3 regions of the Streptomyces sp. NPDC015139 genome follow, and region 2 is predicted to be linked to each of the others. Evidence: riboswitches for the same ligand, from Rfam matches in the RefSeq annotation. Region 2 holds a riboswitch; each other region holds the start of a gene.
What was found. A riboswitch is a leader RNA that binds a small molecule or an ion and turns the genes downstream of it on or off. The one in region 2 is predicted to bind S-adenosylmethionine.

Region 1: another riboswitch for S-adenosylmethionine. It lies ahead of ACF08B_RS15550 (aminotransferase class V-fold PLP-dependent enzyme); the one in region 2 lies ahead of ACF08B_RS01645 (amino acid ABC transporter permease).
Region 3: another riboswitch for S-adenosylmethionine. It lies ahead of thrC (threonine synthase); the one in region 2 lies ahead of ACF08B_RS01645 (amino acid ABC transporter permease).

Annotation. Positions count from the first base shown of each region.
Region 1 is NZ_JBIBUW010000005.1:135,431-139,306, forward strand. It holds gene ACF08B_RS15540 (cytochrome bc complex cytochrome b subunit) at 1-267, shown strand, start outside; gene trpD (anthranilate phosphoribosyltransferase) at 389-1,453, shown strand; SAM riboswitch class IV at 1,539-1,655, shown strand; gene ACF08B_RS15550 (aminotransferase class V-fold PLP-dependent enzyme) at 1,816-3,177, shown strand; gene ACF08B_RS15555 (PQQ-binding-like beta-propeller repeat protein) at 3,237-3,876, shown strand, end outside.
Region 2 is NZ_JBIBUW010000001.1:352,150-356,025, reverse strand. It holds gene ACF08B_RS01655 (transporter substrate-binding domain-containing protein) at 1-279, opposite strand, end outside; gene ACF08B_RS01650 (amino acid ABC transporter ATP-binding protein) at 367-1,158, opposite strand; gene ACF08B_RS01645 (amino acid ABC transporter permease) at 1,155-2,135, opposite strand; SAM riboswitch class IV at 2,487-2,597, opposite strand; gene ACF08B_RS01640 (glutathione S-transferase C-terminal domain-containing protein) at 2,675-3,562, opposite strand; gene ACF08B_RS01635 (putative leader peptide) at 3,639-3,761, opposite strand.
Region 3 is NZ_JBIBUW010000002.1:348,610-352,485, reverse strand. It holds gene ACF08B_RS06080 (trehalose-6-phosphate synthase) at 1-747, opposite strand, end outside; gene ACF08B_RS06075 (glucosyl-3-phosphoglycerate synthase) at 852-1,796, opposite strand; SAM riboswitch class I at 1,926-2,082, shown strand; gene thrC (threonine synthase) at 2,100-3,383, shown strand; gene ACF08B_RS06065 (MoaD/ThiS family protein) at 3,380-3,658, shown strand.

The DNA of each region.
Region 1 (3,876 bases), on a different contig from region 2:
ATCATCAAGCGGCTGCCGCACGGTGAGTTCATCGAGGTGCACGAGCCGCTCAGCCAGGAGCAGCTGCACACGCTCACCGCGCACAACCAGTACGCGCCGGCCGAGATCGGCCCGACGGTCGACGCGAACGGTGTCGAGCGCAAGGTGCCGGCCACGCAGAAGCTGCGGGCGAAGCTGTCCAACGCCTACTACGGCGAGGACAACCAGATCCCGAAGCCGACCGTCGACGAGTACAAGGAGATCACGAGCGGCCACGGCCACCACTGATCCCCGCGTCGCCACGCCACGACGAAGGGCCCCGTCCGGGTTGCGGACGGGGCCCTTCGCCGTGCTCCGGGCTGGATAGGGTGGTGTACGACCTGGCAGGACTGTGTACGAGGAGCGGCTGATGAGCGCTGTGACCCCCGCTGGAGGCGACACCGCGGCGGGCCGTTCCTGGCCCGCCCTGCTGAACGGGCTGCTCGACGGCCGTGACCTCTCCGCCGACGAGACCGCGTGGGCGATGGACCTGATCATGCGCGGCGAGGCGACCGACGCGCAGATCGCCGGATTCATGGTCGCGCTGCGGGCCAAGGGCGAGACGGTCCAGGAGATCACCGGACTCGTCCGGACGATGTACGAGCACGCCAACGTGATCGAGGTGCCCGGCCCGGCCGTCGACATCGTCGGCACCGGCGGCGACGGCGCCAAGACGGTGAACATCTCCACCATGTCCGCGATCGTCGTCGCCGGCACCGGCGCGCAGGTCGTCAAGCACGGCAACCGTGCCGCGTCCTCCGCCTCCGGCTCCTCCGACGTCCTGGAGAAGCTCGGCATCAACCTGAACCTGACCCCGAAGCGGGTCGCCGAGGTCGCCCAGGAAGCCGGCATCACCATCTGCTTCGCGGTGAAGTTCCACCCCTCGCTGCGCCACGTGGCCGCGGCGCGCGGGCAGTTGGGCATCCGGACGACGTTCAACGTGCTCGGTCCGCTGACCAACCCGGCCAAGGTACGCGCCCAGGCCGTCGGGGTCGCCGACCCGCGGATGGCGCCGATCGTCGCCGGTGTCCTCGCCGAGCGCGGCAATTCCGCCCTGGTCTTCCGCGGCGACGACGGCCTGGACGAGCTGACCGTCACCGCCACCTCCAAGGTGTGGGTGGTCCGGGACGGCAAGGTCGCGGAGGAGACGTTCGACCCCCGTGACGTCGGCATCGAGCTGGTCCCCGTGGAGGCCCTGCGCGGCGCCGACGCCGTCTACAACGCGGCGGTGGCCCGTCGGCTGCTGGACGGCGAGCAGGGCCCGGTGCGGGACGCGGTGCTGCTGAACTCGGCCGCCGCGCTCGCCGCGCTCCGGCCGACGGACGCGCCCCTCGCCGACCAGCTGCGCGCCGGCATGGCCGAGGCCCGGGAGTCGATCGACTCGGGCGCGGCCAAGCGGTCGCTGGAGCGGTGGGTGGCCGCCAGCAACGCCTGAGCCCGGCCGGCGCGAAGACGGGGCGCGGTCCGCATGGTGGACCGCGCCTTGCGCGCCGAGGACCGTGTGGCAGGATGTTGGACCAGGTCATGAGTGACAGTCATGAGGCCCCGGCCGACTGTCCGGCAACCCTCCGTCCGTGGCGGGGTGCCCCGGGTGAAGACCAGGCCGTGGACAGCAAGGTCCACGGCAAGCGCGGACCCCTCGCACACCAGGGGTCCTGGTCGTCCGAGGAGCCTTCCGTGAGCAAGCGAATGCGATAGGGCCGCAGAGCCCCGCCTCCGCATCCCCTTTCACCCTTCACCGCGCTCGAGCCGTGTCCGCTCGCGCGGCGATGCCCCCTTGCCCACGGGAGTTCACCCATGTCCGTCTCCACCGCTGCCGCCGACCAGACCGTTTGTGCACCGTTGCCCGTTCTGGGGCGGGATGTCACCGTTCCTCTCGTGACGGGCGGCGAAGTCGCCTACGCCGCGCTGGACTACGCGGCCAGCGCCCCCGCGCTCCAGCGCGTCTGGGACGACGTCGCCGCCTACGCGCCGTACTACGGCAGTGTCCACCGCGGCGCCGGCTACCTCTCCCAGCTCTCCACCGACCTGTTCGAGAACGCCCGCAAGGCCGTCGCCGCCTTCCTCGGCTGCCGCCAGGACGACCAGGTGGTGTTCACCCGGTCGACCACCGACTCGCTGAACCTGCTGGCCCGCGCCCTGCCCGCCGACTGCCAGGTCTTCGTCTTCGAGACCGAGCACCACGCCTCCCTGCTGCCCTGGCAGGACGCCCGGGTCAGCTTCCTCGACGCGCCGCGCACCCCCCGCCAGGCCGTCGAGACCCTGGAGCGGGCCCTCGCCGACCGCGACCCGCACGGCCCGGCCCTGGTCTGCGTCACCGGCGCCTCCAACGTCACCGGTGAGCTGTGGCCGGTGCGCGAGCTGGCCGCCGCCGCCCACGCGCACGGCGCCCGCATCGTCCTCGACGCCGCGCAGCTCGCCCCGCACCACCCGGTGGACATCCGCGAACTGGACGTCGACTGGGTCGCCTTCTCCGGACACAAGCTGTACGCCCCCTTCGGCGCCGGTGTGCTGGCCGGCCGCGCCGACTGGCTGCGGGCGGCGGAGCCGTACCTCGCGGGCGGTGGCGCCAGCCGCAAGGTCACCCGGCGCACCGACGGGGGAGTGGACGTGGAGTGGCACGACAGCGCCGCCCGTCACGAGGCCGGCTCCCCGAACGTCATCGGCGCCTACTCCATCGCCTCGGCCTGCAAGGCGCTCACCGAGGCCGGCTGGGACACCCTCGTCGCCCGCGAGCAGCACCTCGTCCGCACGGTCCGCGAGGGCCTCGCCGAGGTGCCCGAGGTGCGGATCCTGTCCCTCTTCGGCGACGACGCCCCGCGCGTCGGTGTCATCTCCTTCGTGGTCGAGGGCTGGAACAGCTCCCACTTCGCCGCGGCCCTGTCCGCCGAGTACGGCATCGGCGTCCGCGACGGCCTCTTCTGCGCCCACCCGCTGGTCCGCACCCTGCTGGGCAGCGACCCGCAGACCCAGGGCGAGTGCGGCGCCCCCGAGGCGGCTCCGGGGGAGAAGTCCCTGAACGCCATCCGCGTGAGCTTCGGGGCGGGCACCCCGGACGAGCACGTGGCGCGGTTCGTGACCGCCGTGAAGGAGCTGGTCCGCGACGGCGCGAAGTGGCGGTACCGCACGGAGGACGGCCGCTGCGTCCCGGCGGTGTGACGCTCCACGGGGCCAAATAGACTCCCCCCGACAGCAGTTCGATCGGGGGAGAGTGCGAAGTGCAGTCGCGCGCAACCGGCCCGGCACGGATCGGCCCGTACGAAGTCCTGCGCCGACTCGGGTCCGGCGGCATGGGCGAGGTCTACCTCGCCGAGTCCCGCACCGGCCTCCGGCTCGCGGTGAAGGTCGTACGCCACGAGCACGCCGAGGACCGCACCTTCCGGGCGCGGTTCCGGCACGAGGTGCGTGCCGCGCGGACCGTCGGCGGCGAGGGCACCTTCACGGCCCGGGTCGTCGACGCCGACACGGAGGCCGAACGGCCGTGGATGGCGACGGAGTTCGTGCCGGGCCCGAATCTGCGGGACGCCGTCCTGGACCACGGGGCGCTGCCCGAGCCTGCGGTCCGCGTGCTCGCCGCGGCGCTCGCCGAGGCGCTGGCCGCCATCCACGCCAAGGGCCTGATCCACCGGGACCTGAAGCCGTCCAACATCCTGCTCGCCCCGGACGGGCCCCGAGTCATCGACTTCGGGATCGTGCGGGCCCTGGAGGCGACCGCGCTGACCCGGACCGGCGCGGTCGTCGGCTCGGTCGGCTACGTCTCGCCGGAGCAGATCCGCAACGGCGGGCAGGTCGGCCCGCCCAGCGACGTCTTCTCCCTCGGCGCGGTCCTCGCCCACGCGGCGGCCGGCCGCGAGCCCT
Region 2 (3,876 bases):
CCCCGACGGCAGGGCCCCGACGCCGATGACGAGCCTGCCGCGCCTGCGGACGGCGGCGGGAAGTTCGGCGCTGATCGACTTCACCTCGGAGACCTTCAGTTCGGTCTCCTCGGCGGCTCCGTTGGACAGCTGCCCCACGGTGACCGTTCCGGTGGTCTCGGTCCGGGCGGCCGCCTCGCTGTCGCCCCCGCAGGCGGTGAGCCCGGTGGCGAGGGTGGCGACGGCGGTCGCCGCGGTGATGCCGCGTATCAGGCTGCGTAGGGAGATGTGGCTGGGCATGGCGTGGCTGTCCTTGTCTCGCTGTCGAGGGAGGTTTGGTGGTGCGGTGGTGCCGTGGGGGGCGTGGGTACGCCGCCGGGGGGCGGGTCAGAGCACCTTGGCGAGGAAGTTCCGGGTCCGTTCGTGCCGTGGCCGGTCCAGCACCTGCCCGGGCGGGCCCTGTTCGACGATCCGGCCGCCGTCGATGAAGACGACCCGGTCGGCGATCTCGCGGGCGAAGCCGATCTCGTGGGTGACGATGACGAGCGTGGTGCCGCTGGTCGCCAGGTCCTTGATGACGGCCAGTACCTCGCCGACGAGTTCGGGGTCGAGCGCCGAGGTCGGTTCGTCGAAGAGGATGACCCCGGGGCGCAGGGCGAGGGCGCGGGCGATGGCGACGCGCTGCTGCTGCCCGCCGGACAGCCGGCGCGGGTAGGCGCCGGTCCGGTCGCCGAGCCCCACCCGTTCGAGGAGTTCCCGGGCGAGCTCCCGGGCTGCCGGCCTGGTCAGCCTGCCGGTGGCGGCGGGGGCCGCGGCGACGTTGTCGAGGACCGTCAGGTGCGGGAAGAGGTTGAAGTTCTGGAAGACGAAACCGATCCGGCTGCGCTGCGCCAGGATGGCGCGTTCGCCGAGCTCCTTCAGGTGCTGCCCCTGACGCTTCACGCCGATCGGCTCGCCGCCGACGCTGACGTGGCCGATCTCGGGCTTCTCCAGGTGGTTCATGACCCTGAGCAGGGTCGACTTGCCGGAGCCGGACGGGCCGAGGATCACGGTGACCTCGCCGGGGCGGATGGTCAGGTCGATGCCGTCGAGGACGCGGTGGGTGCCGTACCACTTGTGGACGTCGTGCACCTCCAGCGCGACGGGGGCGGCCTTCTCGAAGGCGGGTGCGCTCGTCATACGGCGGCCTCCCTGCGCAGCCGGGCCCGCAGGTCGGTGAGTCCGGCCCGGGCCTTCTGGAACGGGGTCGGCGGCAGGGTGCGCGTGGCACCGCGGGCGTAGTACCGCTCGACGTAGAACTGGACGACGGACACGACGCTGGTCAGGATCAGGTACCAGACGGTGGCGACCAGCAGCAGCGGCACGATGTCGCCGGGGTAGGTGTTGCCCATCGACTGCACGGACCCGAACAGGTCGAGCAGGGACACGTAGAACACCAGGGACGTGCTCTTGACGAGGCCGATGAGCTGGTTGACGTAGTTCGGGGTGATGGACCTGAGGGCCTGCGGGAAGACGATCCTGCGGAACCGGTAGCCCTTGGGCAGTCCGAGCGCGGCGGCCGCCTCGTGCTGTCCCTGGTCGACGGAGAGCAGGCCGCCGCGCACCACCTCGGCCGCGTACGCCGCCTCGTTGAGACTGAGCCCCACGACGGCGATCGCCAGGTCGGTGGCCAGCTTCGACTCGTCGAAGGTGACGAAGGCGGGGCCGAACGGCACGCCGAGGCTCAACGTGCGGTACAGGGCGCCGAAGTTGTACAGGAAGATCAGCACCACGATCAGCGGGATCGAGCGGAACAGCCAGGTGTACGTCCAGCTGACGGCGCGCAGCACCGGGCTTGCGGACACTCTGGCGAGTGCCAGCAGGATGCCGCCGGCCAGTCCCAGTACGGCGCTGAGCGCGGCGACTTCGAGGGTGACACCGAGGCCGTCCAGCACGGTCGGGCGCAGGAACCAGTAGCGGAAGCGGTCCCACTGGTAGAAGGGGTTCGTCACCAGTCCGTGCAGGATCTGCGCGACCAGCACGAGGACGATCGCGGTGAGGATCCAGCGGCCGGGGCGGCGCAGCGGCTGAACGTGCTGTGCGGTGCGTTGTTCTGACGGTATGTCGGACGATGGCGCCTCGGCGAGAGAGAGGGCGGCGCCTGGGGGTTCGCTCATGGCGGGCTCCGGCTGGGTGTCGGACGGCCCCGGACGGCGGCGGGCGGGTGTGCGGCACTACGGCACTGGGGCACGGGAGGGCACACGGGTACGCGCGGGACCGGGAACCGGGCGGGCGACGGCACACCGGACGGACGGTGTGCCCATGGAACGCGGGGGCCGAGAAGCGGGAGGTCAGCCCCGACAGCGGGCAGAGCCCGGTGCGGTACACAGTGCGCTGCTGACGCGGAGCAGATCGACGGCGCGGTCGGCGACCAGGAGCTGGGCGGACGGTACGCAGCCCCGGGGGCGGCTCGGGGCCGTCCTGGGGTTTGCGTACATGGCGTCACCTGTCACTGTCCGGGCCCGTGGGCCTCGCGCTTACCGAGAACGTCGTCCGGTCCGGTCGTCACCTGGGGCACCCCACCGCGGTGCGAGGGTTGCCGGTCAGCGAGCCAGGGCTTGGCGCTGACGCTCATGACCGTTCTGAGCGGAAAGTAAGGCAGTCGGCTGCGGGAATGTCAACGGCCGTCCGCGAAGTGGACGCCGGGCGCCCGTTCTCACCTGCGGGAAGCGTCCGGAGCGTCGGCCGCGTGACCGGCCCAGTCCAGGATCTGGACGGCCGCCCCGGCCGACTCCAGGCCCCGGCAACGGCCGTGGTGGCGGCGGGAGATGCCGTCGAGGTCGACGTGCCGGCCGAAGGCGTGACGGGCGGTCAGGCGGCGGGCGTAGGCCCACAGGGCGTGGTGGCCGGTGATCCGGTGGACCGCGGAGGCGTCGAGGTGGCAGCGGTGCACGGTGTCGAGCTGGACCAGGGTCACCCACAGCTCGACGTCGGCCGCGGTGAGCCGGTCGCCGACCAGGTACTCCGCGTCGAGCAGCCGCCGCTCCAGCCGGCCGAGGGCGCCGAGCAGGATTTCCAGGGCGGCGGCCCGTTCCGCCGGGTCCGTTCCGGCCCGTCCGGCGCTCTGGGCGGCCCCCTCGATGCCCTCGGTGCACATCCGCTCGACGGCCTCGATCACGGACTCCGTTCCGCACGGGTACAGACAGGTGCCGCCGTCGTACGCGAAGCGGTCGAGGTCGCGCAGGATGTCGCGGGCGTGGGTGCTGACGATGCGTCCGGACCAGTCGTCGCTGAGCACGGGCGCGAGGGCGGGGCCGGTGTAGTGGTGGGCGCTCGCCTCGTACAGCGGCAGCAGCGCCGCGTGGCCGCCGTCGGGACGGTCGGGCACCGCGGGCAGCGGGGTGACGGGACAACTGCCGTCCAGGGCCAGGAGGCTGTGGCCGACGGCGAGGCGCAGCCCGTCGGGACAGGCGGTCGAGAGATGGAGCCGGTAGCGGTGCGGCACGGCGTAGTGGCCGCTGCGGGCGTCCCGGCCGATCCGGCCGCGGAAGGCGGGGGCGCTGCGGTGGACGTCCGGGACGGCGGCGAGCGGACTGGTGGACATGCGTCTCCCCTGGTCGTTGGGCGTGCGGAAGGGCGCACCGGCGGGCGGTTCGTGCGGTGCGGGCGAGGGGCCCGGCTCAGCGCCGGCCGCTGATGGCGCTGCAGACGCGCAGCAGATCGATGTGCAGGCGGGAGGTGAGCAGGGGGGCGCGGAACGGCGTGCGGCCTGCTCGGCCGGTGACCGTCTCGAGGCGCGCCATGATTTCCTACCTGTTCACTAGGATTCCCTCCCTGGAGTGTCGATCCGGCTCCGTACGACGTCAAGGGGGCGTCCACGCCTGGGACTCCGGGCGGGTCGACACGGCGGCCGGGAAG
Region 3 (3,876 bases), on a different contig from region 2:
CGCGCCGAGCCCGTGCACGCCGATCCGCGTGCCCGAGGGGATGCCGGGCCCGAGCACCGCGTGACAGCAGTCCTTGAACGCGTCGGCCCAGCGCTGCGTGAGGAACGCCGCCCGGTCCGCGCCCAGGATGCCACTCAGCAGCTCGGCCGCGATGTCGTCGGGCAGCAGGCGGAAGTAGTCCGGCGGGGCCCACGGGGTGTGCGAGAAATGGCCGATGCGCAGGTCGGGACGGAGCCGGCGGAGCATCCGGGGGGCGAGGGCCAGGTGGTAGTCCTGGATCAGCACCGCCGCGCCGTCGGCCGCCTCCTCGGCCAGCGCCTCGGCGAACGCCCGGTTGTACGCCTCGTAGGCCGCCCACTGCCGCCGGAAAGAGGCGTCGAAGACCGGCTCCAGCGGGGTCTGGTAGAGCATGTGGTGGACGAACCAGAGCACCGAGTTGGCGATGCCGTTGTAGGCGTCCGCGTGCACCTGGGCGTCGATGTCGAGCATCCGCACCCGCTGGCCGCCGGTGTCCTCGGTGGGCAGGAGTCCGCCGTCCGCGCGGCGTACGGCCTCCCGGTCGCCGTCGCCGAGCGCGGCGCACACCCACACCGCGTTCGTGTCCGGCCCGATGGCCGACAGCCCGGAGACCAGCCCGCCGCCGCCGCGCCTGGCGCGCAGCGACCCGCCCGAGTCGTCGTCCACCGTGTACGAAACCGGGCCGCGATTGGACGCGACCAGCACCTCAGCGCCGTGCGTGGAAGCCATACGCCTCAACCTAGCCCGGCCCGGAAACGCTCAAACGTACGCTCCGCCCCGGAAGGGGGCCGTATACGGCCGTTCTTCCGGCGTGCCCGCACGGCCGGCCCCGCTCAGGCCACCCGGCGTGCCGTGTACTCGGCGACCTCCACCATCGGGGGCCGTTCCTCGGTGTCCACCGAATAGGTGCGCGGCTGGAAACCGTCCTCGCCCCGCTCGAACTGGGTCAGGGAGGGCCGCACCAGGTGCCCCCGGGCCAGCCGGAGCTGGGCGGTGCGGTAGATGGCGGCGGCCATGCGGCCCAGTGCCTGGCCGTCCTGGTGGCGGTGCTTGCGCACCCCGACGTCCACCTGGGCCAGCGCGTCCAGACCCACCAGGTGCAGGGCGTCCACCAGCATCCCCAGCTCCACGCCGTAGCCGACGGGGAACGGCAGCCGCTCCAGCAGCGAGCGGCGGGCCGCGTACTCGCCGCCGAGCGGCTGCACGAAGCCCGCCAGCTGCGGCCAGTGCATGTTCAGCAGCGGGCGGGCCATCAGCTCGGTGACCCGGCCGCCCTGCCCGGCGGCGCCCCCGAGCGGGCGGTCGTACATGCCCTTGACGAGATCCACCCCGGGGTCGGTGAGCAGCGGGCCGACGATCCCGGAGACGAAGTCGGAGGAGAACTCGCGCAGGTCCGCGTCGATGAAGCAGAGGATGTCCCCGCCGGTCACCAGCAGCGAGCGCCACAGCACCTCGCCCTTGCCGGGGACGGCCGGCAGGCGGGGCAGGATGTCGTCGCGGTGGACGACCCGGGCGCCCGCCGCCGCGGCGACCTCGGAGGTGCGGTCGGTGGAGCCGGAGTCGACCACGACGATCTCGTCGACGAGCGGTACCTGCTCGACGAGGTCGTGACGGATCACCGCGACGATGTCGCCGACCGTCTCCTCCTCGTCGAGCGCGGGCAGCACGACGCTGACCGTCTGACCCGTCCGCTGCTTGGCGGCCAGGATCCGGTGGAGCGGGCGGTCGGCCACGGACCAGGAGCGGGTGGCCAGCCAGCGCTCGACTTCTTCCAGCACGGTCTGCGGCTCCTCACGTTGTCTCGCGCTTCGGACGACTATCTCAACTGTCCTGGCCTTCGGTTACAGTCTTGAGCAACGCCGATGACCATCGCATGTCGGGGGTCACCGGCGTCGACAACCACATACCGCTCATCCAGAGGGGCAGAGGGAAACGGCCCGATGAAGCCCCGGCAACCCTCCAGTCGGTACTCGTAGATCAGTTCTGATCGTCTCCGCGAGGCTCCCGGCTAGGGAAGGTGCCAAATCCGTCTCACGGCGAAGTGCGTCGTGAGGAAGATGAGGAGAAAGGGCCTCGCCTCCATGGCTGTGCAGACTGTCGCAAGCACCAGCAATCCCGCCGTCGACCTCGGTCCCGCCGCTGCCCTCAGCTGTCGCGAATGCGGACACCGGGTACCCCTCGGGCCGGTCTTCGCCTGCGAGGAGTGTTTCGGCCCGCTGGAGATCGCCTACGACTTCTCCGCGTACGACACCGAGGAACTGCGCCGGCGCATCGAAGCGGGCCCCGCGAACATCTGGCGTTACGCGCCGCTGCTGCCCGTCCCCGCCGACGTGGCCGACAAGCCGAACCTCAACCCGGGCTGGACGAAGCTCGTCAAGGCCGACAACCTCGCCCGCGAGCTCGGCGTCACCGGCGGCCTGTTCGTGAAGGACGACTCCGGCAACCCGACGCACTCCTTCAAGGACCGGGTCGTCGCCCAGGCCCTGGAGGCCGCCCGCGCGTTCGGCTTCACCACGCTCTCCTGCTCCTCCACGGGCAACCTGGCCGGCGCCGTCGGCGCCGCCGCCGCCCGGGCCGGCTTCCGCTCCTGCGTGTTCATCCCGCACGACCTGGAGCAGGGCAAGGTCGTGATGGCCGCGGTGTACGGCGGTGAGCTCGTCGGCATCGAGGGCAACTACGACGACGTGAACCGCTTCTGCTCCGAGCTGATCGGCGACCCGGCCGGCGAGGGCTGGGGCTTCGTCAACGTCAACCTGCGGCCGTACTACGCGGAGGGCTCCAAGACCCTCGCCTACGAGATCTGCGAGCAGCTCGGCTGGCGCCTCCCGGACCAGATCGTGGTCCCGATCGCCTCGGGCTCCCAGCTCACGAAGATCGACAAGGGTCTCCAGGAGCTGATCAAGCTCGGTCTGGTCGAGGACAGGCCGTACAGGATCTTCGGCGCACAGGCCGAGGGCTGCTCCCCGGTGTCCACCGCCTTCAAGGCCGGCCACGACGTGGTCCGCCCGCAGAAGCCGAACACCATCGCCAAGTCGCTGGCCATCGGCAACCCGGCCGACGGCCCCTACGTCCTCGACATCGCGCGCCGCACCGGCGGCGCCGTGGAGGACGTGACGGACGCCGAGGTCGTCGACGCCATCAAGCTGCTCGCCCGCACCGAGGGCATCTTCGCGGAGACGGCGGGCGGCGTGACCGTCGGCGTCACCCGCAAGCTGCTCAAGGACGGCCTGCTGGACCCGGCGAAGACCACGGTCGTCCTCAACACCGGCGACGGCCTGAAGACCCTCGACGCGGTGGCCGGCACCGGCCTCAGCGCCACCATCCGCCCGACCCTGGACTCCTTCCGAGAGGCTGGCCTCGCATGAGCGTGACCGTTCGCATCCCGACCATCCTGCGCACCTACACCGGCGGCCAGGCCGAGGTCAGCGCCGAGGGGGTGACCCTCGCCGAGGTCATCGAGAGCCTGGAGAAGAACCACACCGGAATCGCCGCCCGGGTGCTGGACGACCAGGGCAGGCTGCGCCGTTTCGTGAACGTCTACGTCAACGACGACGACGTGCGTTTCGAGCAGGGCCTGCAGACGGCCACGCCCGACGGCGCGGGTGTCTCGATCATTCCCGCGGTGGCCGGCGGCTGCTGACCGGATGACCGATCATTACCTTCGGTAACAGCGGTAACGCATTGTTCATCGGATTGCCCCCTCCGTGAGAGAAGCGGAGGGGGCAATTCTGCGTGATTGAGCGCGGTACAGTTGGGGAACACGGTCGTGGCCTTCGGGTCACGAGCCCTGCATTCATGCCGCAGGCCCGACAAGAAGTAGCCAAACTACGCGGGCTTTATGCGGCTTTTGCTCCTTTT